Bacillus pumilus: one gene and its partner. The protein of the gene in region 1 binds, or shares a complex with, the protein of each later gene. Links are inferred from orthologs where the notes say so. Each region holds a gene or a part of one and is shown on either strand. Other genes may lie near its edges.

Region 1 (17,585 bases):
TGATCGTATTAGAGATCAAGAACATGGCTGTAAATAAAAGCCCAATAATGAGCGCAATACCTACATTTCGCGCCACTCCGACCACATTAAAGAGTCGGCTGACTTCTTCTTTTCCATAGGTTACTTTATACGTACCCTTTAAGTTTTCTAATTTCTTCGCTACTTTTGGTGTATCGTGTGGATCTGATGTTTTCACAATAAACGCATCGTTTAATGGGTTTTCTTGATCAACAAGTCCCATGGATTGTCCATTTTCACCAAAGCTTTTAATCAGCGCTTTTAGTTCGTCATCTTTAGATGAGTACTTCACATCACTGATTTCAGGAATCTTCTCAATTTCTGCTTTTAATTCATCCTGCTGCTTTTGATTCGCCGTTAATTCGATTAACACTTTTACTTCTACTTCTTTTTCAGCGTTCGATGCCATGTTATTCAAGTTGAGCATAATCACAAGAAAAACCCCAACTAAAATCAATGTGACAGTGACCGCACTAATTGATGCAAATGTCATCCACGTGTTTCTTCCAAGTGAACGGAAGCTCTCACGTAAATGCCGCGAGAGAGTTTTAATCATAAATGCCGTACTCCCCTCTTGCTTCGTCACGCACAATCATTCCATCTTCGATTGCGATGACACGTTTCTTCATGCTGTTTACAATTTCTTTGTTGTGTGTCGCCATGACGACTGTTGTTCCGCGGTTATTAATCTCTTCGAGTGTCTTCATGATTTCCAAAGATGTGTCTGGATCAAGGTTTCCTGTCGGCTCATCTGCAATGACAACCTCAGGACTATTCACGATCGAGCGAGCGATAGATACACGCTGCTGTTCACCGCCAGACAGCTGGTCAGGAAATTGTCGTGCTTTGTGCTTGAGCTGTACCAAATCAAGTACATCCAGCACCTTTTTCTTAATGATATGAGGCTGTTCCCCAATGACTTCAAGAGCAAATGCCACATTCTCAAACACCGTGAGGGTTGGAAGTAGTTTGAAATCTTGGAATACTACGCCAATTTCTCTTCTTACGTAAGGAATTTCTTTTTCCTTAATTGAGGCTAAATCTCTGCTATTAATTAAGATTTTCCCTTTGGTTGGCTTCTCTTCACGATACATCATTTTGATGAAAGTGGATTTACCAGCACCACTGGGACCAACAACATACACAAACTCTCCTGGGTGGATAGAGACATTGATTCCATTGATCGCCTTTACACCGTTAGGATAGATCTTGTAGACTTCCTTCATTTCAATCATGTAATCACCTAATCTTTTCTTATTGCTGACTAACAGCTTATCATGATGTTTTGACACTTATCGTCAAAAAACGTTATGTATGGTCACGCACATACCCTTCGATACGTACAAGCAATTTATGTCCTTTTCATCCAAAAAGATGAAAAAAATGAATCGTCTAAATTTCAACAACTCCAATTATACGTCATGAATCGACGCAATGGTATTACATTTATATTTCAAAACTTATAGTTAAAAGGTAAAAGGAACAATTAAAACCGATAAACATGTCTTTCTACCCTTATTTTTTTAATAAAATTTAATATAATACGTTTTCATATTATTCAAAAATCTTTTTCTACATATAAAAACAAAAAAACCTTGTCGATTAGACAAAGGTTTTATTTTTTCTCTGCAAGCCATTTTGCCACTTCTTTTGCTTGCTTCTCATCTACCATTCCGCTTGGCATAGAGCCTTTACCATTCTGTGCAATATCTGCGATTTGGCTTTCATTATATTTCTTCCCTACTTCTTTCAGGCTTGGTCCGCCTCCACCAGATAGGTCTTTCCCATGACAGCCAATACAGTTTTGCTGATAAATTTCCTCACCACTGCTCACAGTTGAAGCACTTTTGCTGCCTTCTTTGTCACTGCTGCCTGAATTTCCTCCACAAGCCGCAAGAACAAGAAGCATCACTGCAAACAGCATCATTAATCCGCTTTTTTTCATCAATTTCCCTCCCTTACAATCATTTGGTCAACGCTATTATATCCTTGTTTACGCCCTTTTAAAACCCTCACCAAGCACCTCTTTTGCATCCATTACGATGACAAATGCTGATGCATCGATTGCTTTCACCACTTGTTTCAACTTTGTGAATTGTGACTGCCCAACGACACACATCAGAATTGGACGGTCATGGTCGGTATATCCACCGACTGCTGAGATCTTTGTGACACCACGGTCAATTTGATCAAATACTGCCTGCCTGACCTCATCCTCATGCCCTGTAATGATCATCGCCATTTTCGAATGACTGAAGCCGGCCTGTACAACATCAATCGTTTTACTTGAAATAAACACACCAATGACAGCGTACAGTCCCTCTTCAATCCCAAAAACAGTCATCGCAGCCAGGACAATTAGGCCATCCATCATCGCTAAACAGGTGCCAAGCGTGAGGCCTGTATATTTATTGATGATTTTGGCAGCGAGCGCCGTTCCACCTGTTGATCCATTTCCAAGGAACACGAGCCCTATTCCGATCCCAATCACCACTCCGCCAAAAATGGCTGCTAAGAGCGCTTCATGTGTCACAGGTGCAATATGTCTTGTGACAAACACCATCGAAGGTAAAAAAATAGAGCCAACGAGCGTTTTCAAGCCAAATGTCCCGCCTAATAAATAAAAACCAGCGATAAACAGCGGAATATTGAGTCCCCATTGCACATACGCCGCCTCAAAGCCGAATGACTGCATAATCGTACTAATACCGCTCACTCCACCTGCAGCAATCTGATTCGGTAATAATAACGTATTAAATCCAATCGCCACAATGGCTGATCCGATTAAAATGAACAAGTAATTTTTCGCTTCAATCCATAATTGTGAATGTCCCTGCTTCATGTCTTTCTTCCTCCGTTACTTCTGAATGCACACCTATTTTAAGCCCTCCTAAAACGAATGTAAATAACAGCCAAATGCAGTGCTAATGGATTAATACTTTATCACACAAACGGATCAGCGTACTTGCCGTTTGGCATAGGAGCAAATGATGGTATATTTAATATGTACATGAGAAAGAAGGGACATGCGATGAAGAAAATACTGAAGATAACAGGCATGACATTACTTGCACTGATCATCTTGGCTTTTGGTGCTTTCTATACATGGAGCCGCTTTACATACGGACCATCCGCCGCATTAAAAAAGCAAGTGAACATCGAGCAAGTGGAACATAAAAACGATGTGTATACATTTGCATCAGCAAAAAGCGATACTGGTATTATTCTCTATCCCGGGGCAAAGGTAGAACCACTTTCGTACGCCAATATCGGGAATGAACTGATGAAAAAAGGTTATTCTGTCTTTATCCCTGACATGCCATTTTCGTTTGCTATTTTTAATACAAACAAAGCACACGATATTATGAAAGTTCATCAAACGATCAAACACTGGTATATTGGCGGTCATTCACTAGGCGGAACAGCTGCCGCTATGTTTGCAGAAAAAAACCAGCGCAAGCTCGACGGTCTCTTTTTCCTTGCGTCTTATCCAGCATCAGATAACTTGAAATCATCGTCCTTGAACGTACTCTCTATATCAGGTGAAAAGGATGGGCTTGCGACACAAGAGAAAATCAAGAAATCGAAAACAAATCTGCCGTCTCAAACCGTTTACCATGAAATAAAAGGCGGGAACCATGCTCAGTTTGGCATGTACGGCAAACAAAAAGGTGATCAGCCTGCGGACATTCCAGCCCTCACGCAGCAAAAGGATATCATTCAGACCATGCTTGAATGGCTAAAACCAGCAAAAAAGCTCCCGTAATAGGAGCTTTTCATTTTTACTTTTTCGTCGCTTCTAAAAACTCTTCAGCGTCTGCTACAGCTAAACCAATGGCTTCCTCCCAAAAGTCTTTTTGGGTAAGATCGACGCCTAAGTGCTTATAGGCCAAATCTTCTACTGTCATTGAAGCTGTATCCTTTAGTAATGCAATGTACTTCTCTTCAAACGAAGTACCAGCCTGCAAGGCTTTTGAATAAATCCCTAGCGAGAACATGTAGCCAAATGTGTATGGGAAATTATAAAACGGTACACCTGTGATATGGAAATGCAGCTTAGACGCCCAGAAATGTGGATGGTATTCATCTAAAGAGTCACCGAAGGCTTCCTTCTGCGCTTCTACCATCAGCTCATTCAACCGATCCGCCGGCACTTCTCCTTGTTTACGCTCTTCATAAAAACGCTGTTCAAATAAGAAACGAGATTGAATATTCATGAAAAATGCTACACTCCGCTGCAGCTTATCCTCTAACAAGCTGAGACGCTCCTCTTCATTTGCCGCTTCTTTTAATGAAGCATCAGCCACAATCATTTCTGCGAATGTCGACGCCGTTTCAGCTACATTCATCGCATATTTGCGATTAAGAATGCGAACATCCTGCATCACTTCCTGATGGAACGAATGACCAAGCTCATGCGCGAGTGTCGCCACATTGGATGGACTTCCTGAGAAGGTCATAAAAATGCGTGACTCCCCGCTGTCAGGGAAATTTGTACAAAATCCGCCTACTCGTTTGTTTGGACGATCTTCAGCTTCTACCCAGCGTTCATTAAAGGCTTTTTCTGTAAAGGCAGCAAGCTCTTCTCCAAATCCAGCGAAATGTTTCACAATAAAAGCAGCTGCTTCTTGATACGGATAGATCTTGGTCTCACTGCCAATAGGAGCCCCAACATCAAACCAGCTTAGCTTATCCACTCCAAGCATGTCAGCTTTTCGATGTAAGTAGTCAATGAATGGCTGCTTATGTTCATCAATCACAGACCACATTGCATCAAGGGTTTCTTGTTTCATGCGGCAAATATCAAGCGGCTCTTTTAAAATATGATCCCAGCCTCTTGCTTCATATACTTGTAAACGAAAACCTGCCAGATGGTTTAGGGTGCTTGCAAATAGATGTTCATCCTGCGTCCATGCGTGCTCTAAGTTATGATATACGGCCTTTCTGACTTCACGATCTGAATCATCCATCGCATTTTCCGCTTGGCCGACAGAGATCATCTGCGTTACACCATCTTGTTCAAATGGAATCATAATCTTATTCACCAAGCTAGAATAAAGCTCATCCCACGCATGGTAGCCATCTACAGCTAATTTTTGTATCAATGTTTCTTGTTCAACAGGCAATTGATCCTTCACGCGCTCTCTTCGTTCATTTAATATGTAGCGCACATCTGAAAAGGCTTCTGAATTCATGAGATCTTCCCATTTGCTAGGAGAGATGGCAGCAAGCGCTTGATCAAACAGCGCAAGAATGGTACCTAAATCAGCTTCCAGCTTGGCAATCGTACCTCGAAGACTGCCAGCCTTCATATCCTTTGTATTTTGAGATTGAAGACAGGAAACAAATGAACCTGCTTGAGACAGTTTTTTATATGTCGTTTCATACGTGTCAAAGACAGACGTTAACCTGCTTTCAATGTGTGTATCTTCTTTTGAAAAGGCATCGACCTTTTGTCGTAATTCATTTAATAGCTGCTGAATGTGTTGCAGGTATGTTTTAAATTCTGGTGAAGAACTGCCTCCTTTAAAAAAGGCATCTAAATCCCACGTCTCTTGTAATGGTGTTAATCCCAAAATATTTCCCCCTTTATTTGCTAATTTCATCATACAAAGGATATAGAGTCAGTATGGCGTATGTATTCCTTTATATTCATTATATTTTCTCACAATTAAAAAAACCCAGCAAGAAGCCGAGTTTTTATGATAATTTCGAACGTAAGTAAGCATCGATAAATGAATCTAAATCTCCATCCATGACCGCTTGAACATTTCCCATCTCCGTATTGGTTCGATGGTCTTTCACAAGAGAATACGGATGGAATACATAAGAGCGAATTTGGCTTCCCCAGCCAATTTCTTTCTGCTCTCCTCTAATTTCATCCAATTCAGCCTGCTGTTCTTCGATCCGTCTTTGATAAAGTTTCGATTTCAGCATTTTCATCGCACGTTCTCTGTTTTTGATTTGTGACCTTTCTGTTTGGCATGTGACCACAACATTGGTTGGTATGTGTGTGATACGAACGGCAGAGTCAGTCGTATTGACGTGCTGTCCACCTGCGCCGCTTGCACGATACGTATCTACCTTGATATCTTCTGTCCGAATATCAATATCAATTTCTTCATTGAACTCTGGCATGACATCACAGGAAACGAAGGACGTATGCCTGCGGCCAGATGAATCAAAAGGAGAAATACGAACCAAACGATGGACACCTTTTTCTGCTTTTAAGTACCCGTATGCGTTATGCCCTTTGATGAGCAATGTCACAGATTTAATTCCTGCTTCATCACCAGGAAGATAATCAAGCGTTTCAACCTTAAAGCCTCTGCGCTCTGCCCAGCGAGTATACATTCTCAGAAGCATAGAACCCCAGTCCTGTGATTCAGTACCGCCTGCACCAGGGTGAAGCTCAAGAATGGCATTGTTTTTATCATATGGTTCACTTAAGAGAAGCTGCAGCTCAAACTCGTTAAACTGCTTGGTTAAGTTCTTCAGCTCTTTTTCAAGCTCTGCATGAAGCTCCTCGTCATAATCTTCCTTTAATAGGTCATGTGTCATTTGCAGCTCTTCATGAGATTCACTGAGCTCATGGTATGCATTCACATTATCCTTTAGTGCATTGGCTTCATTGATGACGCCTTGTGCCTTTTGCTGATCATTCCAAAAATCAGCTTCTGACATTGTCGCTTCGAGTTCTGCAATTTTGGCTTCTTTTGTTTCGAGGTCAAAGAGACCCCCTAAAATCAGCTAGCCTGCTAGCCATATTTTCAAGCTCTTGTCTAATTTCTACTAATTCCATATCCTTCACCTCATAGATGTATGGGGGCTGACATGAATAGAAAGAGGTTTTCACCTCTTTCCATTACTTATTCTGTCTTCCCATGACAATTTTTATATTTCTTGCCGCTACCGCAGTGACATGGTGAGTTTCGTCCAATGTCTACGACTTTACGTACCGGCTTCTTTTTCACTGTCTTCTCCTCATCACCCTCTTGAGGCTGATGAGCTGTTGTTTGACCTTGAACGACTTCTTCACGTTCTAGGTTGTTTTGGATTTCTGATTTTAAGACATATTTGGCTACATCATCTTCGATTGAAGCAACCATATGCTCAAACATCGCAAATCCTTCCATTTGATACTCACGAAGCGGATTCGTTTGTGCATACGCGCGTAAATGAATCCCTTGGCGCAGCTGATCCATTGCATCGATATGATCCATCCACTTTGAATCCACCGCACGAAGAACGATGACTTTTTCAAATTCTCGCATTTGTTCATCGCCATATGTTTCTTCTTTTGCATCGTATTTTTCTTTAATACGATCCATGATGAAGGAGGTGATTTCATCTGCTTCTTTGCCATAAATATCTTTGACCGAAATAGCTCCTTCATCTAAATAGTTCGTGTTGATTAATTCAACAAGCCCATCTAGTTTCCATTCTTCAGGAAGCTCTTCTTTCGGCGTATAAGAACCAACAGCCCGCTCAATTGAAGATTGAATCATATTGATGACAATCGATTTTAAGTTATCAGAATCGATGACTTCAAAGCGTTGTTTGTAAATCACTTCACGCTGCTGACGAAGTACATCGTCATATTGCAGAAGCTGTTTACGGGAATCAAAGTTGTTCCCCTCGACGCGTTTTTGAGATGATTCAACGGCTTTAGACACCATTTTACTTTGGATAGGTGTAGAGTCATCCATGCCAAAGCGGTCAAGCATCGCCATCGTGCGCTCTGCACCAAATCGGCGCATCAATTCATCTTCCATGGAGAGATAGAATTGAGTAATCCCTGGGTCTCCTTGACGACCAGAACGTCCGCGAAGCTGGTTATCAATACGTCGTGATTCATGACGCTCTGTCCCAATTACAGCTAGACCGCCAAGCTCTTTGACGCCTTCGCCAAGCTTGATGTCCGTACCACGACCTGCCATGTTTGTCGCAATGGTGACGGCTCCTTTTTGACCAGCCTCTTCAATAATTTGTGCCTCACGCTCATGGTTTTTCGCATTTAACACTTGATGAGGAATCCCTTTATTTTTAAGCAGCTTAGAAATAAGCTCAGATGTCTCAACCGCTACTGTTCCGACAAGAACTGGCTGCCCTGTCATATAGCGCTGCGCAACATCCTCAGCCACTGCTTTAAATTTACCTTCCATTGTGCGGTAAATTAAATCAGGTCTGTCATCACGAACCACTGGTTGATTGGTCGGAATTGTCACAACCTGCATGTTGTAAATGTTACGGAATTCTTCTTCTTCCGTTTTCGCTGTACCAGTCATACCAGATAGCTTTTCATACATACGGAAGTAGTTCTGGAACGTAATCGTTGCAAGGGTCATACTTTCGTTCTGCACTTCGAGACCTTCTTTTGCCTCAATAGCTTGATGCAGACCTTCACTATAACGGCGTCCTTTCATTAAACGTCCTGTGAAAGAGTCAACAATAACGACTTGGCCTTCTTCAACGACATAATCCACATCTTTTTGCATCGCAACATGTGCCTTCAGCGCCTGAGCGATGTGATGGTTCAGCGCAACATGCTTAACATCAAATAAGTTCTCGATGCCGAATGCTTTTTCCGCCTTCGTCATTCCGCTTTCTGTCAGCTGTACACTTTTTGTTTTAATATCATATGTGAAATCATCTTCTATTTTTAATGTACGAACAAATGCATTGGCTTGTACGTAAAGCTTTGTAGATTTCGCAGCTTGTCCAGAAATGATAAGAGGTGTTCTCGCTTCATCAATTAAGATGGAGTCAACCTCATCGATCACGGCATAATGAAGCGGTCTTTGAACCATTTGCTCTTTGTAAAGCACCATGTTATCTCGTAAATAGTCAAAGCCCAGTTCATTGTTTGTTGAATACGTGATATCAGCGGCATACGCTTCTCTTTTTTCATCTTTGTCTAAGCTGTTTAAGTTTAAGCCAACCGTTAAGCCAAGAAATTCAAAAATCTTGCCCATTTCCTCTGCATCACGGCTTGCCAAATATTCGTTGACTGTCACAATGTGGACGCCTTTTCCAGAAAGAGCATTTAAATAAACAGGCATTGTTGATGTCAACGTTTTACCTTCACCTGTTTTCATCTCAGAGATGTTGCCTTCATGAAGCGCGATCCCCCCCATGAGCTGCACCTTAAACGGGTACATTCCTGTCACGCGGCGTGATGCCTCGCGAACCGTTGCAAATGCTTCAACCAACAGGTTATCCACGGATTGTCCTTTTTCAAGTTTTTCTTTAAATTCAATCGTTTTATTTCGTAAAGCCTCGTCAGATAATTTCTCGAAATCTTGTGCGAGAGCTTCGATTTCATTTGCTTTTTTTTCATATTTGCTGATCGTACGTTTCGTAGGATCAAACACTTTGTTTAAGATTCCAAGCATATAATAACGCTCCTCTATTTCATGCAATTTTTCGGCATGTCCAAAAGATTGACAGGTCCATATTTACCTGCATTTATCATACCATACCTTCCTTCATTTCCAAAGAATTTGCAATGATTTCGCACAAAAAACCCGCCCCTTATGAAGGGAACGGGTTTACTTTTTTTAGGTTGTTTTTAGATGAAATTAAGCGTTTGGCTCAATGAGTCCATATTTTCCATCATTTCGGCGATAGACCACATTGGTCAAATTTGTCTCAGCATTTGTGAAGACGAAGAAACTATGACCTAACATGTTCATTTGAAGAATGGCCTCTTCGCTATCCATCGGTTTTAAATTGAATCGTTTTTGTCTGACGATTTCTGTTTCATCAATTTCTTCGTCATCTTGAACAGCTACATCAGGCGTCCCATTTCCTCCAGCAAATAAGTGTTTTTTGGCACCTTGCTCGCGGAATTTACGGTTTACTTTTGTTTTGTGCTTTCGAATTTGACGTTCTAATTTACTGGCTGCTAGGTCTACTGCATTGTACATATCTTCATTATGCACCTCAGCTCGAAGTGCTAGATCAGTCATTGGAATGGTAACCTCAACTTTAGATTCTTGATCATTGTAAAACTTCAAGTTCACGTTGACTGAAGCATCTACGTCTGTTTCAAAATAACGCTCCAGCTTTCCAATTTTTTTCTCGACATGATCTCTTAGTGCAGGTGTTACGTCGATGTTTTCTCCTCTGACATTGTAATTCATGTAAAGAACGCCTCCTTTAAAATTAAGGATATGTAAACCTATTTCTACTTTTCCCTCCTTTTCTCCTGCTCAAACGTAAAAAAAATGTGAATATTCATTGAAATTTGTCAAAATTTTGCGGTGCTTCAACTGTTGCTTGATAGGTGATGAATATATATTCGGCTCATTCTTGAAAAAGACCAGCTCACGTTTAAATCGTGAAAGATGAAATGGATGTTTTCAGCGAATGAGATAAGGTTTTTAAATCTTCCGCCGCTGCTTTCATCTCTTCATTTGCCGCCAATGATTCTTCAACAGCCGCAGACATGTACTCCGTCTCTTCTGAATTGCGTTTGGCTCCTTCTTCAATGACCCCAACCGTCTGAGATATTTCCTCTGTACTAGCTGAAATTTGCTCTGCAGTGGCTGAAAGTTCCTCTGCTTTCATTGAAATATCACGAATAGATTCCAGAATTTCATGAAAGCTCTGTTCAGACAATTGCGATACTTTCACACCTTCTGCTACATCCTGCTCAACCTTTGTCATCGAATGTGATGATTTTTTAGTATCTTTGTTCACGTTCGCGAGTAATTGACTAATTTGATCTGTCAGCTGACTAGATTCTTCCGCCAGTTTCCTCACTTCATCTGCTACAACCGCAAAGCCTCTTCCATGTTCTCCAGCTCTTGCCGCTTCAATAGCAGCATTTAAAGCAAGCAAGTTCGTTTGGTCAGCAATGGCATGGATATGACCTAACAAATCTTCAATGCCAGTAAACTGGCCTTGTACATGAGCCATTGTGGAATGGTGTTCATTCACAGACGCTTTTATAGAGTTCATTTGTTTTACGAATTGCTGAATAAGCGCTGCACCCTCTTCAGCCTTTTCAGTCACTGAAATTGAGTGACCCGAAACATCGGATGTGTGTTCAGCTGCATTTTGCATACCAGTCGAGACTTCTTGAATCGCAGAAGCTACTTTTCCGACCGCGTCTGATTGTTCACGTGAAGCTTCACCGACCTGTTCAATCGAACTAGACGTCTGCTCACTTGCCGATATTGTTTGATGAATGGTTTCCTCAAACTGAGCAGCAGAATCAGCTAATTGTCTTGATCCATTTTGCACCTGTAAAATGAGCTGACGTAAATGAGTCGTCATTTGATTAAAAGCGGTACCAAGTTGGCCAATCTCATTTTTAGAGGTCACTTCAATCTCTTCAAGTGTAAGATCACCATCTGCCATCCTTCTCGCGGCATTTGTGACAGAAACAATCGGCTTTGTCATACGATAAACGAATCTTGTCCCAATCACCAAAAAGCCAACAATAATGACCGCACTAACTAGAATGAGTGTGAACACTAATTGGTTACTGTCTTGATTGAGCTGATTGATTTTCTGGTCACGTTGCTTCAACTGGGTTTGAGCAAATTCTTTTGTAAAGGTATGTATTTCTTGTTCGATAGGCTGTAATTCTTGACTGAGGCGGGTGTTGAATTCTTTTTGATTTTGCATATTCAATGAATTAAATAGTCGGTTCGTTGAGGTGTAGTAGAGATAATTTTTTTCTGAGATTTGATCTAATAGATTTTTTGCTTGTTTGACAGCGCTCATTTTTGAAGCTTCCGTTGTTTTCTTATTAATCTCTTCATATGTTTGCTCAATTTTCTGTAAATTTTCAGCATCTTGCACGACAACATAGGTTTTGATTTGCGCTTCCTGCTTTTGCAAAAGCACCTCTAATTCCAGTGAGGTCTGATAAAGCTTCACTTCTTTGCTGAGAAGCGTCTTGTAGGATTGATCTGTTTTGTAATAGATAAAGCTTGAGACCCCTAAAATACTGACAAACAATACACATATGACAATAAGCCCAAACAAAAATTGATTTTTTAGTCTCATAATTTCCTCCGAATGGTCTGAATTGAACAAAAATTAATGAATGACATACGGCCTCATACAGGCATGTATTTCATCCATCCACTTTCTATATTCAGGTATAAAATATGATGTAAGGAATGATTGGAAGTGTATTGAAGGGAATGTATAGAAAGCTAGTATATCAAAACTTAAAAAAATTTGATCAAACGAACGAATCGTTTTGGCAAAGTGCTCATTTTCTATAATTGAAAGCAGAAGGGGATGCGTTGTCTCTAAATGAAAGAAGGCATGGATCAGATCATTAAAGATCCGATCCCCTTCAGTTTTAGCAAAATCCTTCTCAATTTCATCTAAATATTTTAGACTCTCTTCTATCGTATATAGAAGTTCATAATATGTGGTTAATAAAATATAGTCATCTGAACGATACGCCACAGGTCTCACCTAATTATTTCCGTTTATCGTAATATACGCCGTCACTCGTCATAGGCTGGTATGGATTTTGATAATTCAGCTGTTTTGTTTTCTTTCTTTGAATGGCTTGAATATCTGCTCTTATCCCATTTTGGATCACAGTTAATTGCTTCGCCATCTGTTGATCTGTTTGGATGATTTCTTTGATTTTCTCTTTTTCTTGATCCGTCAGCTCATGCTGAATATCTCTCATTAATTCGTCTCTCTCAATCAAAAAGGCATCAAAGTCTTCAACCAAGGTGTCACTTTGCGGATTTGCCGCTATTTCGGCTGCCATTTTTAATGTTTGGTCATGCAGCTGGTCCACAATACTCATAGAGATCCCCCGATAGAGTGATGGCGCCCTTTTCGATCGGTTTGAATAACTTCCTTCCATGCATCACGAAAATCAGTTACGTATTGCTCTACTTCATTCAACATCTCTTCGTCATTTTGAAGATTGGCTTCAATCAGTCTGCGATAAATGTAATCATACATACTTGCCATACTCTTTGATACGTCATAAGAACGATTTAAGGTGACATTTAATTCTTGAATGATGTTTTGAGCCTTTTTCAGGTTCACATTTCTCGTTTCTGCATCCTCTTTTTGAATGGCATACTTCGCTAGTCTAATGAACTTTAAGCAGCCTTCATAAAGCATAAGCGTCAACTCAGCAGGTGTTGCAGTCTCAATAGAATTTTTCTGATAGGCGGCATAAGGGTTCTTTATTGCCATATGTTATAAACCTCCAATTATTGTCCAAGCAGTTGAGAAAGATAGCCAGATTGGTTGTTTAGCTTTTGAATCGCGCTATCCATGGCGCTAAACTTTTTGTAGTAGCGGGTTTCAACCATTTTTAAACGATCTTGGAATGTATCCATTCGTTTTGTTAAAGAATCAAGGTCCTTACCAAGTCCGTATTCCTTTAATTGCATTGTTGTGCTGCCAGCTTTAGTTTGAATGCTCTTCGTGAAGGCTGATAAGGAATTTTTGATACGATGAATGATTCCTTGTTCTTGATATTGCTGCTGCGCTTTATCTTTATCTTTTGAATCCACATTTAGCGAACCTGACATAAATATTTGACTGATCTTCTGCGGATCTTCTTCAATGGCTTTTCTTAGTTTCGGTTCATCAATGACAAGCTTTCCGCCATCTTTATATTTATCTGAAGTGGTAATTCCGATTTGTGTCATGTGAATTCTATTCCCATCACTTGTCGTAATATCAGCATAAAAATCACTTCTTATTTTAGAGGCACCACCTCGTAAAATGGAATCACTTCTCAGCAAGCCAGACTTCGCTGTCGTTTCCCATAGCTCCACTTCTTTGTCAGACATTGCTTTTTTCTCTTCAGCTGTTAAAGGATGATAGTCCCTATTTCTTTTTTCATTGACTTTGCCATTGACCTGCTCAACAAGTTCATTGTATTTATCAACAAATTGTTTAATTTTATCAAAGATTGTATCGACATCTGTTGAAACGTTTAAGCTGACAGGCTTATCGGTTGTCCCTTTAAGCTCGTACGTAATACCAGCTTGCTCAAATGTATTGTTGTTATTTTCCATTTTCAGACCATTAATCTCGTATTGTGCTTTTTGCCCTTGAGTGGTCGCAACTAATTTGTTATCTCCATCCACTTGGAAGCCTAATTGAGTGAAGAATGAAGCTGAATTACCATCAGCTGCTTTAATACTGACACCTTCTCCCGTTGTCCGTGAAGTGAGAGCGACCGTATCGACATAGTTTGATCCGTCAAAGATCTGTCCTTTGTAAGCCGTCACACCTAATTGCGAGTTGTTCAGCTTTTTCACGATGTCATCAATTGTATCGGTATCAGAAGTATTGATCGTCACCGTTTTCGGTTTTGTCGAATCTGGTGTCGTCACTTCGAATGTAAACGTGCCATTTGTTGGTGTAAATCCAGATGTACCAGATGATTTGAAGACGGAAGCTGTCGCTAATTGGGTGACATTGATTGAGCCAGAAGTAGCATTAGTTGAGCCAGTTGCTGTGACAGCAGATTCATTTGAGCTTGTCACCTTTTTTGCGCCATATGTACTTGGACGCGTTAAGTTTAAACTGTTGATCAAATCATCTAATTCTTTGACTTTCGAGTTCACCTCGCGATAGCTGTCTCTTTGCCATTCAAGTGTTTGTTTCTGGCGTGTCATTTTATCAAGTGGTGCTTGCTCAGTTTTCATTAGCTTTGATACGATTTCATCAATATCAAACACATTTGAAAATCCAGTAATTCGATTGACCATTTTTTATGTTCTCCCTTCACTTACATTCTTTTATCTACAAATAAACCGACAATTTCTGTCATTGCCGCATAGAAATCAAGCCATTCCTTGGAAGGAATTTCTCTAATGACTTCTTCTGTTTGGTTATCTACGACTTTGACATAATATTCATTGAGTTTTTCATGTAATTCAAATTGCAGATGAAATTGAGTGGGTTCAATCAGCTTGTTTGCTCCTTGAAGCGTTTTTTCAATTTCTTCTTTTGAAACGACCTTGCCATTTGCTTGTAAATTAGAGTTTACATTGTCATTCTGGTTATTAGAAACACGGGTTTGAAATGCATCGATAATTGGCTCTAGCGATGTCACCTTACCAACAGACATAGTTATTCAGCTCCTGTGCTTTAATCTACCTTTTATATCGGCTTTGAATTTTCAAATTAAATATAGATGGACCGATTTGTTAAAGTTTCATATAGATGGTGAACATCCACACAGAAACGTGGAGAAGGATAGCTGAATCAGATAAAAAAATCCTCACTTTTTTTGTGAGGATAATTGAGAGAGGAGATCTACAGATAAACTCGCAGCACGACTGTTCTCTTCTTGAATAGACAGGTACACTTCTTTTCTATGAATATCAATGTGCTTAGGAGCCTCAATCCCGATTTTCACTTGATCGCCTTCGATTGAAATAATCTTGACTTCAATATCATCGCCAATTTGAATCGACTGGTTTAATTTACGCGAGAGAACTAACATGAGGATGCCACCTCTAACAAATGTTTTGTATGATAGGCTGAATCATGCAAAATCACCTGCTTGGCTTTCATGTTTTTCCGGTTCACAATAATAGGCGCTCTTAAATTGGCTGTCGTTTTTTCAATAGAAGATTCCATTGTTAAGATCACCATGACTTCCACATCATTGGCATCTTCTACTTCTAGAATATCTACGACCGTTTCGTCTAGATCGAATTCATATTGATTGAAGAATAAAAACGGACTGCTGACAATAAAGCCTAACTCTGCGTTTTTCAATGATTGAAGAACTAAAAATGGAGACTCTTCTGATAAAGGTAAAATGACAAACTGTTGTTGATCTAGAAATCCTGGTATTCCATTAGAGAAGTTGATGATTTGCTCCTCTTTGATTGTCATTTCACCATGGTATTTTGTTTGAATGATCATAATTCACGACCTTTTTCATTTTTCTTAACTATACCTTATCACCATTTTGGCCCGTTTCGTCAACTTCTATTTTTAAATCTGGGTATTGTAACATATCAATATTGACCTTACCTGGCTGGTAGTTAACGATTGGTTTATGAGGCGTTGCCTCTATAATAGCTTTTTGAGGCTCCACATCAATTTGAAGCTCAGATGGCTGATAGTGAATTTTGACACTAAAGAATGAAGGGATCACACCAATGGTGAATTGTTTGGCTGGAGGGGTGCCATTGATTTTGGCAAACTCGGCAATTGCATTCCCACCATTCTCGATCTTGATGAGTTCACTGCCTTCTTCCGCTCTTCGGCCCATTCCCTCTCCAACAGCACGTTTCCCCTCAGCTGCCCATTCCTCAGATCGTCTAAAAATCGACTTGATATCCATATCGGCAAATGCTTCGGTTTGATCTATTGTTAATTTTGACGGTGTCCTTGTCATATTCATGACGGCTCTGGGCTGCTGAATCTCAAGGTCTGCTCTTGGCTGCTCTACTTCTTGCCGAGAAGGAGTTGTCGACATTTGCAGCTTTGCATAGGTTTGTTGCATTAACAATCTAGGGATTTGCATATAGGTACACCTCCATGATGCAAAAAAGCACCCAACGGATGCTTTTTATTATCTTAAGAAATCGACAAGGGATGGCTGAATAACTTTAGCCGTCGTTGCTAAAGCAGCTCTATTCACAACCTCTTGTTGAAGAAGATCAATAATTGCTTTTTCACTTTCTACATCTTCATTATCTGATTTGGCATTTTTCAGTACTTCGAATTGTGAAGTCAAGCGACTGCCTACTAAGTCAACACGATTTGAACGGGCTCCTAGGTCCGAGCGCTCAGCACTCATCACTTCTTTAAACTGATCGATACTTCCTAACGCATCATCAGAATTTGCGAACGTTCCATTTTTCAATGAGTTTTCTAAATCCGTCAGCATTTCAATGACATTTTGACCGCTGGCAGACTGTCCACCAAACGCTGAAATTGGATTTGAGTTCACATTTAAAGTGATACCATCAGAAATGTTCGACTTAACAGAATTTGCATCTGTATAGTTTTCAAAGTTAAACGTAAACGTACCATCTGCGTTCTCAACAACTGGTTTGACATTTGTATTTGTTCCATTAAATACGAACTTACCTAACATCTGAGTGTTCATCGCGTCAATGATTTGTTTCTTCATCTGGCCAATTTCTACTCCGACAGCTGCTAAATCTTCTGGCTGCTTTGTTCCATTAGCCGCATCAAGCACTTTATCTCGTACATTTGACATAATATCAATGATTTCAGTGACACTTGTTTCAGATGTATCAATCCAGTTCTGTGCTTCATTTAAGTTTTTTTGATATTGTTCATTTCGAAACATTGCTGTGCTATATTGAAGGCTTTTTACTGCTGCAACGGGATCATCAGACGTTTTTGTGAAACGTCTCCCTGTTTGTGCCTGCTCATTTATTTTAGAAAGTTTTTCATAACTTTTACTAATATTACGAAGTGAGTTTTGAGAAATCATACCTTGTGTGACTCGCATCAGTTATACCTACCTTCCCACGACACCCATGCCGTTTATTACTTTATCCAATATTTCATCCTGTAATGTCACAACTCTCGCAGCTGCATTATATGCATGCTGAAATTGG
Region 2 (10,608 bases), 2.9 Mb from region 1 along the record:
CCTTTATATAGAGATTCCTCTGTGACTTCCAGTAGTTTGCGGTCTTCATCACTGATTACCCCAACTGGATAAGTCCAAGCAGAGTCACCATGATAGCCATTTAACTTTGCGCCAATATCGATACTAATGATGTCGCCATCACGTAAAACCCGTTTACCAGGAATACCGTGAACGAGTTCTTCATTCACCGAAACGCAAATGCTCCCGCGAAAACCATTATACCCTTTAAAAGATGGGATTGCACCCTGCTTTGTAATAAAACGTTCGGCAATTTGATCCAATTCTTTTGTCGAAATACCTGGTTTTATGTGTTTCTTCAGCTCTTCATGAGTCAGTGCGACAATGCGTCCAGCTTCTCTCATAATCTCAAGCTCGCGAGGAGTTTTACAGATAATCATTTATTTAATCCCCCAAGCAGGTTCTTGATATCTGCATATACATCGTTAATGTGCTTCGCACCATCAATGTTTGCAAGATATCCTTTTTCTGAATAGAAGTTCAGTAAAGGTTCAGTCTGCTTTAAGTTTACTTCAAGTCTAGTCGAAACGGTTTCTGCATTATCATCTGCACGTTGATAAAGTTCGCCTCCACACTTATCGCAAACATTTTCTTTCGCAGGTGGATTGAATACTAAATGATATGTCGCTCCGCAATTTTTGCAAATTCTTCGGCCAGTCAGACGCTCCATCAAAGCATCTTTATCGACTTTAATATTAATGACATAATCAATCGTTCTGCCAAGGTCCTTTAGAATTTCTTCTAAAGCTTCAGCCTGAGCGACTGTTCGCGGAAATCCGTCCAGAAGAAAACCTTGTTCACAATCATTTTTGCCAAGTCTTTCTCTAACAATACCGATTGTGACCTCATCAGGAACAAGCTCTCCTTTATCGATAAAGGATTTTGCTTCGAGCCCAAGTTGTGTCTCCTCTTTCATAGCAGCGCGGAACATATCTCCTGTTGAGATATGAGGGATCCCATAATCATCAACAATTCGTTCTGCCTGAGTGCCTTTACCAGCACCCGGAAGCCCCATTAAGACTAAGTTCATTTCGGATTTCCCCTTCCTTACTTAGAGAGGTTGGGCAGAAGCCCAGCCCTCTGTTTTATTTCATAAATCCACGGTAGTTTCGTTTCACTAATTGGCTTTCAAGCTGTTTCATTGTTTCAAGTGCAACACCTACAACAATGAGAAGACTTGTGCCGCCAATTTGTGCAGCGGAAGGTAATCCAGCGAATTGAATGAAAAAGATAGGAAGTATTGAAATCACGGCTAAGAAAATGGCGCCCACAAACGTGAGTCGGTACAAAATGCTCGTAATTCTATCTTGAGTCATTTTCCCTGGACGAACTCCCGGGATATAGCCACCCTGCTTTTGCAGATTTTCAGCCATTTGTTCAGGATTCACTTGGACAAAGGCATAAAAATATGTGAAAGCAACAATCAGTGCTACATAAATCGTCATACCGATTGGCTTAGTATAGTCAAAGTTGTTGGTTATCCAAGTTGTCACATTATTGGTTCCGAAGAACGATGCAACCGTCTGCGGAGTAATAATGAAAGAAACGGCAAAGATGACTGGAATCACCCCTGCTGGATTCACTTTCAATGGAAGGTGCGTTGCTTGACTAGCAGACATTTGTGCACGGCCAGTTCCTTTTGAATATTGAATCGCAATCTTTCTCACTGCCATTTGAATGTAAATAACACCGATAACAATGACAAGGATAGCAATAACAATAAGGGCAATTTTCAGGATTTGCATGAACAGCTGTCCATCTCCACCCACAAATTGCTGAGCGTACACTTGTTTTAATGTTTGAGGGATACCTGCGATGATACCGGCAAAGATAATAATCGAAATACCGTTACCAACACCGTGAGCAGTAATCTGCTCTCCCAGCCACATTAAAAATGCTGTTCCCGCAGTGAGTACGACCGCAATTAAGAGGTACGTTGAAACACCTGGGTTTTCAATCAGCATGCCTCCTGCCATATTGTTGAATCCATATGACATTCCTAACGCCTGGATAAAACCTAGAACAATTGTAAAATACCTTGTGAATTGTGCTAATTTTCGGCGGCCAACCTCTCCTTGCTTTGACCACTCAGTAAACTTCGGAACAACATCCATCTGCAAGAGCTGAATGATGATCGAAGCAGTGATATACGGCATAATCCCCATTGCAAGAATGGAGAATTGGAAAAGTGCCCCGCCCCCAAACGTGTTGAGGATCCCGAAAACACTCATTTGATCCTGTGCCTGGAGAACTTCGGCGTTCACATTAGGCACAGGGATGAAAGCACCTATACGAAAGACGATTAACATTAAAAGAGTGAATATAATCTTATTCCGTATATCTTTCACGCGCATAAAATTGGAGATTGTCTTAAACAAGTTAGATCACCTCGGCTGTACCGCCAGCAGCTTCAATAGCTTCTTTCGCAGAAGCAGAGAATTTATTGGCTTTTACAGTTAATTTTTTTTCTAATTTACCGTTGCCAAGAATTTTTACTCCTGCTTTTAACTTGCTTATTGCACCAGTCTCTAGAAGAAGTTCAGGAGTTACTTCCGTTCCTTCGTCAAAACTGTTTAATCTGTCTAAGTTGATAACCGCGTAATCTTTACGGTTGATGTTTGTAAAACCACGTTTTGGAAGACGTTGGAATAAAGGCATTTGACCACCTTCGAAACCAGGGCGTACACCGCCGCCAGAACGAGCGTTTTGACCTTTATGACCTTTACCAGAAGTTTTACCGTTACCTGATCCAATACCACGACCAACACGGTTGCGTACTTTACGTGAACCTTCTGAAGGCTTCAATTCATGAAGTTTCATTTGGGCACCTCCTTATCGATTAAAAATGTTTTATTGTTCTTTAACAGAAACTAAATGAGACACCTTGTTAATCATGCCGCGGATCGCTGCATTGTCTTCATGTACGACTGTTTGGTTTGTTTTCTTAAGACCAAGAGTACGAACAGTGACACGCTGATCTTCTGGGCGACCGATTACACTGCGTTTGAGGGTAATTTCTAATTTATTTGCCATTAATGTTCCCTCCTTATCCTAACAGGTCTTCTACAGATTTTCCACGAAGCTTCGCAACGTCTTCAGCACGTTTAAGTTCACTTAAACCCTGAAGTGTTGCGCGGATCATGTTGATCGGTGTATTAGAACCTAGAGATTTAGAAAGGATATCAGCTAGACCAGCAAGCTCAAGAACCGCACGCACTGGGCCTCCAGCGATAACTCCTGTACCTTCTGAAGCAGGCTTCAATAGAACGTTTCCTGCACCGAATCGACCGATGATTTCATGTGGAATTGTAGTTCCAACCATTGGTACTTCAATTAAATTCTTTTTCGCATCTTCAACAGCTTTGCGGATCGCTTCTGGTACTTCTTGTGCTTTACCAGTACCGAAACCTACATGACCGTTTTTGTCACCGACAACAACTAAAGCTGCAAAACGGAAACGACGTCCACCTTTAACAACTTTCGCTACGCGGTTAACCGTAACTAAGCGTTCTTCTAACTCTAATTTGCTTTGGTCAATACGACTCATTCGGATGTGTCCCTCCTTCTTTTATTAAAATTTAAGTCCAGCCTCACGAGCAGCTTCAGCTAGAGCTTTTACACGTCCATGATATAAGTATCCTCCGCGGTCAAATACCACGTTAGAGATTCCTTTTTCAACAGCACGTTTTGCAACAAGTTCGCCAACTTTAGTAGCAGCTGCAGCGTCAGAACTATTCTCGATCTTTAACTCTTTATCAAGAGTAGAAGCACTTACAAGTGTTACACCGTTAACATCATCAATTACTTGAGCGTAGATGTTCTTGTTAGAACGGAAAACGTTAAGGCGAGGTCTTTCAGCAGTACCTGAAAGTTTCGCACGAACACGAGCGTGTCTTTTAAGACGAGTAGCGTTTTTGCTAGTTTTCGTAATCATCCGAGTCACTCCTTTCTTCACATTAAGCGATCTTACTTACCAGTTTTTCCTTCTTTACGGCGAACGAATTCACCTTCGTAACGAATTCCTTTACCTTTGTAAGGCTCTGGAGAACGGACAGCGCGGATGTTAGAAGCTAGAGCTCCCACACGCTCTTTATCGATACCTTTAATGACTACTTTCGTTTGAGATGGAACTTCGACTTCAACTCCAGCCTCAGGAACGATTTCAACTGGATGAGAGTATCCAACGTTAAGAACAAGTTTGTTTCCAGATTTAGCTGCACGGTAACCGACACCGATAAGTTCTAAACCTCTTTCGAAACCTTTAGATACACCTTCAACCATGTTTGCAATTAAGCTACGTGTTGTACCATGTAAAGCACGGTGTTCTTTATGATCAGACGGACGGCTTACAGTTAAGACGCTGTCCTCAATTTTAATTTCCATATCAGGGTGAAATGTACGAGTTAGTTCACCTTTTGGTCCCTTTACTGTCACTGTGTTATCGTTGTTTGTCACAGTAACTCCTGAAGGGATCTCGATTAGTTTTTTACCTATACGAGACATACCAAGCACCTCCATTCATCTTAAACTTTTTTTACCATACGTAAGCAAGTACTTCTCCACCAGCTTGTTTAGCACGGGCTTCTTTGTCCGATAAAACACCTTGTGATGTAGAAATAATTGCGATTCCAAGTCCGTTAAGTACACGTGGTACTTCATTTGATTTCGCATATACACGTAAACCAGGTTTACTGATTCTTTTTAGACCAGTGATAACACGCTCGTTGTTTTGGCCATATTTAAGGAACATACGGATAATTCCTTGTTTGCTGTCTTCAACATATTCAACGTCACGGATAAAACCTTCACGCTTTAAGATTTCAGCAATTTCTCTTTTGATTTTTGAAGCCGGTACTTCTAGCTTCTCATGACGTACCATGTTCGCATTGCGAATACGAGTCAGCAAATCTGCAATCGGATCTGTCATAACCATTATTTAATAACCTCCTTCCCATTTATGGGGATTACCAGCTGGCTTTTTTAACGCCAGGAATTTGTCCTTTATATGCAAGTTCGCGGAAACAAATACGGCAAAGTTTAAACTTGCGAATTACTGAATGTGGACGTCCACAACGTTCGCAGCGCGTATACTCTTGAACTTTAAACTTTTGTTTGCGTTGTTGTTTCGCAATCATAGACTTTTTAGCCACGATTTCGCCTCCCTTTCATTGATTATTTCTGGAACGGCATACCTACTTGAGTTAATAACTCACGTGCTTCTTCGTCCGTATTGGCAGTCGTAACGATAACGATATCCATACCACGGACTTTTGTTACTTTATCGTAATCAATTTCTGGGAAGATTAACTGTTCTTTAATACCAAGCGTGTAGTTTCCACGACCGTCGAAAGATTTCTTAGAAATCCCGCGGAAGTCACGTACACGTGGTAAAGATACAGAAATAAGTTTATCAAGGAAATCGTACATGCGCTCTCCGCGAAGTGTTACTTTCGCACCGATTGGCATTCCTTCACGTAGACGGAATCCAGCAATAGACTTCTTCGCACGAGTAACGACAGGTTTTTGACCAGCGATAAACGTTAATTCTTCAACAGCAGTATCGATTGCTTTAGCGTTTTGAACAGCGTCACCAACACCCATGTTGATCACGATTTTTTCGATTTTTGGCACTTGCATTACTGATTTGTATTCAAACTTAGAAACTAATGCAGGTGTAATTTCTTTTACATACTTTTCTTTAAGGCGGTTCATGAGAAAGACCTCCCTTCCTTATTTACTATTTATCTAGAACTTGCCCAGACTTTTTCGCTACACGGACTTTCTTTCCGTCCTCAACTTTATACCCAACACGTGTCACTTCACCCGTTTTAGGATCAAGCGGCATTACGTTTGATACGTGGATCGGCGCTTCTTGTTCAGAAATTCCGCCTTGAGGGTTAGCTTGGGTTGGTTTAGAGTGTTTTTTCACAAGGTTAATACCTTCTACTAAAACACGGTCATTCTTAGGGAAAGCAGCAAGGATGACTCCTTGTTTACCTTTATCTTTACCAGAGATAACCACTACTTTATCGCCCTTTTTAACATGCATTTAATCGCACCTCCTTGAGTCGCGGATTGTATTCATTAAAGTACTTCTGGTGCTAGAGAAACAATTTTCATATAGTTGTTTTCACGAAGTTCACGTGCTACTGGTCCGAAGATACGAGTTCCACGCGGGCTCTTGTCGTCACGGATAATGACACATGCATTTTCATCGAAACTGATGTAAGATCCATCGTTTCTGCGAGCTCCGCTCTTTGTACGAACGATAACTGCTTTCACAACTTCACCTTTTTTGACAACGCCTCCTGGTGTTGCTTGTTTAACCGTACAAACAATGACATCACCGATGTTAGCCGTCTTACGTCCAGAGCCACCAAGAACTTTAATCGTTAGTACTTCGCGTGCGCCAGAGTTGTCAGCTACTTTTAAACGAGTCTCCTGTTGAATCATTAATGTTACCTCCTTTCGGAAAAAGAAATCCGAACTTTATTAGATAATAACGGCTTCTTCGACAACTTCAACTAGACGAAAGCGTTTAGTCGCAGATAAAGGACGAGTTTCCATGACCTTTACGATGTCTCCGATTTTTGCTTGGTTGTTTTCATCATGTGCTTTGAACTTCTTAGAGTATCTTACACGTTTGCCATAAAGTGAATGCTTTTTGTATGTTTCAACTACAACAGTGATGGTTTTATCCATTTTGTCAGAAACAACACGACCTTGATACACTTTACGTTGGTTACGTTCGCTCATGTTTGCGGGGCCTCCCCTCTAATTATTATTTATTAGCAGCGATTTCTCTTTGACGAATCACAGTTTTCATGCGTGCGATTGATTTACGCACTTCACGAATGCGAGCAGTGTTTTCAAGCTGCCCAGTCGCTAATTGGAAACGAAGATTGAAAAGTTCTTCTTTAAGAGACTTTACTTTTTGTTCAATTTCAGCAGTGGTAAGGTCACGAATTTCATTAGCTTTCATTTGATTCACCACCAATTTCTTCACGTTTTACGAACTTCGTTTTAATTGGCAATTTGTGAGATGCAAGACGAAGAGCTTCACGAGCAACTTCTTCAGACACACCAGAAATTTCAAATAAAACTTTGCCCGGTTTTACTACAGCTACCCATCCTTCTGGAGCACCTTTACCGGAACCCATGCGGACTTCTAGAGGTTTAGCTGTGTATGGCTTAGAAGGGAAAATTTTAATCCAAACTTTACCGCCACGTTTCATGTAACGAGTCATAGCAATACGAGCAGCTTCGATTTGACGGTTCGTGATCCAAGAAGCTTCAAGAGCTTGGATACCGTACTCACCGAAATGTACTTCAGTGCCACCTTTTGCACGACCACGCATTTTCCCACGATGTTCTCTGCGATACTTCACGCGTTTTGGCAATAACATATTATTTTCCTCCTTCCGCAGTATTCTTCTTAGTTGGAAGGACTTCTCCACGATAGATCCATACTTTTACGCCAAGCTTACCATAAGTAGTGTCAGCTTCAGCAGTAGCATAGTCGATGTCAGCACGAAGTGTGTGCAACGGAACAGTACCTTCACTGTAATATTCAGAACGAGCAATATCTGCACCGCCAAGACGACCAGAAACCATTGTTTTGATTCCTTGTGCTCCAGCACGCATTGTGCGTTGGATTGTTTGTTTTTGTGCACGACGGAATGAAATACGATTTTCAAGTTGACGAGCGATGTTTTCAGCAACTAGCTGAGCATCAAGATCTGCTCTCTTGATTTCAAGAATGTTGATGTGTACACGTTTGCCAGTTAGGCTGTTAAGAGCTTTACGAAGTGCTTCAACTTCAGATCCGCCTTTACCAATTACCATACCTGGTTTAGCCGTGTGGATTGTGATATTTACGCGGTTTGCAGCACGTTCGATTTCTACTTTAGAAACAGACGCGTCAGACAAACGCTTGCTGATGAATTCACGGATTTTCAAGTCTTCATGTAAGAAGTCAGCGTAATCTTTTCCTGCGAACCATTTAGATTCCCAATCACGAATGACGCCAATACGAAGACCTACTGGATTTACCTTTTGACCCACGGATTATCCCTCCTTCTTTTCTGATACAACGATTGTAATGTGGCTAGTACGTTTGTTAATTGCGCTCGCACGACCCATAGCACGTGGACGGAATCTCTTAAGTGTTGGACCTTCGTCAACGAATGCTTGAGTAATCACTAGGCTGTTAGCGTCCAACTCGTAGTTGTGCTCAGCGTTTGCGATAGCAGATTTTAATACTTTTTCAATAATTGGTGAAGCAGCCTTAGGTGTAAGGTTTAAGATAGAAACTGCTTCTCCTACTTGCTTACCTCGGATCAGGTCCATTACTAGACGTGCTTTACGAGGAGCAATACGGACTGTTCTTGCGACAGCTTTAGCTTGCATTTAAAAGCCTCCTCTCATTAGCGTCTTGTTTTTTTATCGTCACTAGCATGACCTTTGTAAGTACGGCTTGGTGCGAATTCGCCCAATTTGTGACCTACCATATCTTCAGAAATGAAAACAGGTACATGTTTGCGTCCGTCATAGACAGCGATTGTGTGACCGATGAATTGTGGGAAAATTGTAGAACGACGAGACCAAGTTTTTACGACTTGCTTTTTGTCAGTTTCATTCAATTTCTCGACTTTAGCCATCAAATGATCATCAACAAATGGTCCTTTTTTTAAGCTGCGAGCCATTGTGGAACCTCCCTTCGTGATTGAACTACGGTCCTAAATGAACCGTAGACAACCCCGTTACTTGTTTTTACGACGACGTACAATGAATTTATCAGACTTGTTGGTTTTCTTACGAGTCTTGAATCCAAGAGTCGGTTTACCCCATGGAGACATTGGTGATTTACGTCCGATTGGAGCGCGTCCTTCACCACCACCGTGTGGGTGATCGTTAGGGTTCATTACAGAACCACGAACTGTTGGGCGTACGCCTTTCCAGCGAGAACGTCCAGCTTTACCGATGTTAATTAATTCGTGTTGCTCGTTTCCAACTTGACCGATAGTCGCACGGCAAGCAGAAAGAATCATGCGAACTTCTCCTGAGTTCAAACGTACAAGAACGTATTTACCTTCTTTACCAAGAACTTGAGCAGAAGTACCAGCAGAACGAACTAATTGTCCACCTTTACCTGGTTTTAATTCAATGTTATGCACAACTGTACCAACTGGGATGTTGATAAGTGGAAGAGCATTACCTGGTTTGATGTCAGCTTCTGGTCCAGAAGTAACTTCAGTACCAACTTGGATTCCTTTCGGAGCAAGAATGTAACGTTTCTCACCATCTGCATAGTTTACAAGAGCGATGTTCGCTGAACGGTTTGGATCATACTCGATTGTAGCAACGCGTCCAGGTATACCGTCTTTATCACGCTTAAAGTCGATGATACGGTATTGACGTTTATGACCGCCACCTTGATGACGAACAGTCAATCTACCTTGGTTGTTACGTCCGCCTTTTCTGTGAAGCGGTGCAAGCAACGATTTTTCTGGTTTGTCAGTCGTGATTTCAGCAAAATCTGAAGTAGTCATGCCACGACGACCATTACTGGTTGGTTTATACTTTTTAATCGCCATTTTGAATTTCCCTCCTTCTTTTTAAGATTTACGCTTCAAAAATTTCGATTTCTTTGCTGTCAGCAGTTAATTTCACGATCGCTTTTCTGCGACGGCTAGTCATACCAGTGTAGCGTCCAACGCGTTTAGATTTTCCTTTGTAGTTTTGAACGTTGACTTTCTCAACTTTCACTCCAAAGATTTCTTCAACAGCGTCTTTCACTTCTGTTTTGTTAGCTCTGACATCAACTTCGAACGTGTACTTCTTCTCTGTCATTAGATCAGCAGAACGTTCAGTAATGATAGGGCGCTTTAGAACATCACGAGGATCTTTCATTATGCAAGTCCCTCCTCTACTTTTTCAACCGCTGCTTTAGTGATCAGAAGTTTGTCGTGGTTGACAACGTCAAGAACGTTGATACCGTTAGCTTCAACAACTGTTACTCCAGGGATGTTACGAGCAGATAAAGCAACTGTTTCGTTTGCATCCGCAGTGACGATCAACGCTTTCTTCTCAACAGATAATCCTTTAAGGATGCCTGCGAATTCTTTCGTTTTCACTGCATCAAGAGTCAAATCTTCAAGAACGATGATGTTGTTGTCGATTACTTTAGAAGACAATACTGACTTGATAGCCAAGCGGCGAACTTTTTTAGGTAATTTATATGAATAACTGCGTGGTGTTGGACCGAATACGATACCGCCTCCGCGCCATTGTGGTGAACGAATAGAACCTTGACGAGCACGACCTGTACCCTTCTGTCTCCAAGGCTTACGACCTCCGCCACGTACTTCAGAACGAGTTTTTACTTTATGAGTTCCTTGACGTAAGGAAGCTCTTTGCATAAGAATAGCATCGAATACTACGCTTTCGTTTGGCTCGATTCCAAACACAGAAGCGTTTAATTCGATTTCACCGTTAGTAGAACCGTTTTGGTTAAATAATGCTACTTTTGGCATGACTTGTTTCCTCCTTTCCTAAGAGAGTTATTTAGATTTAACTGCACTCTTTACA

What was found.
Region 2: the proteins of secA (region 1) and secY are in contact, whole or in part, in a crystal structure (PDB 3DIN), measured with the Thermotoga maritima proteins. The link is inferred for Bacillus pumilus from one-to-one orthologs. Residues at the interface, in WP_004082002.1 of Thermotoga maritima: Glu261, Ala262, Arg263, Lys300, Ala301, Arg302, Thr303, Ile304, Ile305, Leu323, Tyr324, Asp325, Pro326, Val329, Ser330, Tyr333, Ile336, Lys340, Phe345, Val349, Glu363, Phe364, Tyr374, Ser375, Gly376, Gly377, Glu393, Ile395, Thr482, Ser483; in WP_004081795.1 of Thermotoga maritima: Glu108, Gly109, Glu110, Glu111, Ala236, Glu237, Arg238, Arg239, Ile240, Thr241, Ile242, Gln243, Tyr244, Ala245, Arg246, Arg247, Val248, Thr249, Gly250, Arg251, Arg252, Val253, Tyr254, Gly256, Ala257, Ser258, Thr259, Tyr260, Leu261, Pro262.

The regions. Positions count from the first base shown.
Region 1 is NZ_CP046128.1:3,064,959-3,082,543, forward strand. The notes cover bases 6,651-9,751. They hold secA (preprotein translocase subunit SecA), read right to left. Parts: upstream 9,414-9,751; coding sequence 6,888-9,413; downstream 6,651-6,887. Other genes in these bases: hpf (ribosome hibernation-promoting factor, HPF/YfiA family), read right to left, coding at 9,600-9,751. In the rest of the region: permease-like cell division protein FtsX, read right to left, coding at 1-574; cell division ATP-binding protein FtsE, read right to left, coding at 567-1,253; cccB (cytochrome c551), read right to left, coding at 1,634-1,963; GKC25_RS15700 (YitT family protein), read right to left, coding at 2,012-2,860; GKC25_RS15705 (alpha/beta family hydrolase), read left to right, coding at 3,050-3,784; GKC25_RS15710 (M3 family oligoendopeptidase), read right to left, coding at 3,801-5,594; more of hpf, read right to left, coding at 9,752-10,163; GKC25_RS15730 (methyl-accepting chemotaxis protein), read right to left, coding at 10,354-12,039; GKC25_RS15735 (hypothetical protein), read right to left, coding at 12,073-12,453; flagella biosynthesis regulatory protein FliT, read right to left, coding at 12,467-12,808; flagellar export chaperone FliS, read right to left, coding at 12,805-13,209; GKC25_RS15750 (flagellar hook-associated protein 2), read right to left, coding at 13,227-14,741; flagellar protein FlaG, read right to left, coding at 14,762-15,103; carbon storage regulator CsrA, read right to left, coding at 15,257-15,481; flagellar assembly protein FliW, read right to left, coding at 15,475-15,909; GKC25_RS15770 (DUF6470 family protein), read right to left, coding at 15,938-16,516; and 2 more genes. UniProt on the Escherichia coli protein: Required for protein export, interacts with the SecYEG preprotein conducting channel.
Region 2 is NZ_CP046128.1:139,565-150,172, reverse strand. What follows is about bases 251-3,086. They hold secY (preprotein translocase subunit SecY), read right to left. Parts: upstream 2,397-3,086; coding sequence 1,104-2,396; downstream 251-1,103. Other genes in these bases: rpsE (30S ribosomal protein S5), read right to left, coding at 3,065-3,086; rpmD (50S ribosomal protein L30), read right to left, coding at 2,869-3,051; rplO (50S ribosomal protein L15), read right to left, coding at 2,398-2,838; GKC25_RS00840 (adenylate kinase), read right to left, coding at 395-1,048; map (type I methionyl aminopeptidase), read right to left, coding at 251-398. In the rest of the region: more of map, read right to left, coding at 1-250; more of rpsE, read right to left, coding at 3,087-3,565; rplR (50S ribosomal protein L18), read right to left, coding at 3,590-3,952; rplF (50S ribosomal protein L6), read right to left, coding at 3,985-4,521; rpsH (30S ribosomal protein S8), read right to left, coding at 4,553-4,951; rpsN (30S ribosomal protein S14), read right to left, coding at 4,983-5,168; rplE (50S ribosomal protein L5), read right to left, coding at 5,191-5,730; rplX (50S ribosomal protein L24), read right to left, coding at 5,756-6,067; rplN (50S ribosomal protein L14), read right to left, coding at 6,103-6,471; rpsQ (30S ribosomal protein S17), read right to left, coding at 6,511-6,774; rpmC (50S ribosomal protein L29), read right to left, coding at 6,800-7,000; rplP (50S ribosomal protein L16), read right to left, coding at 6,990-7,424; rpsC (30S ribosomal protein S3), read right to left, coding at 7,426-8,082; rplV (50S ribosomal protein L22), read right to left, coding at 8,086-8,427; rpsS (30S ribosomal protein S19), read right to left, coding at 8,445-8,723; rplB (50S ribosomal protein L2), read right to left, coding at 8,781-9,614; and 3 more genes. UniProt on the Escherichia coli protein: The central subunit of the protein translocation channel SecYEG. Consists of two halves formed by TMs 1-5 and 6-10.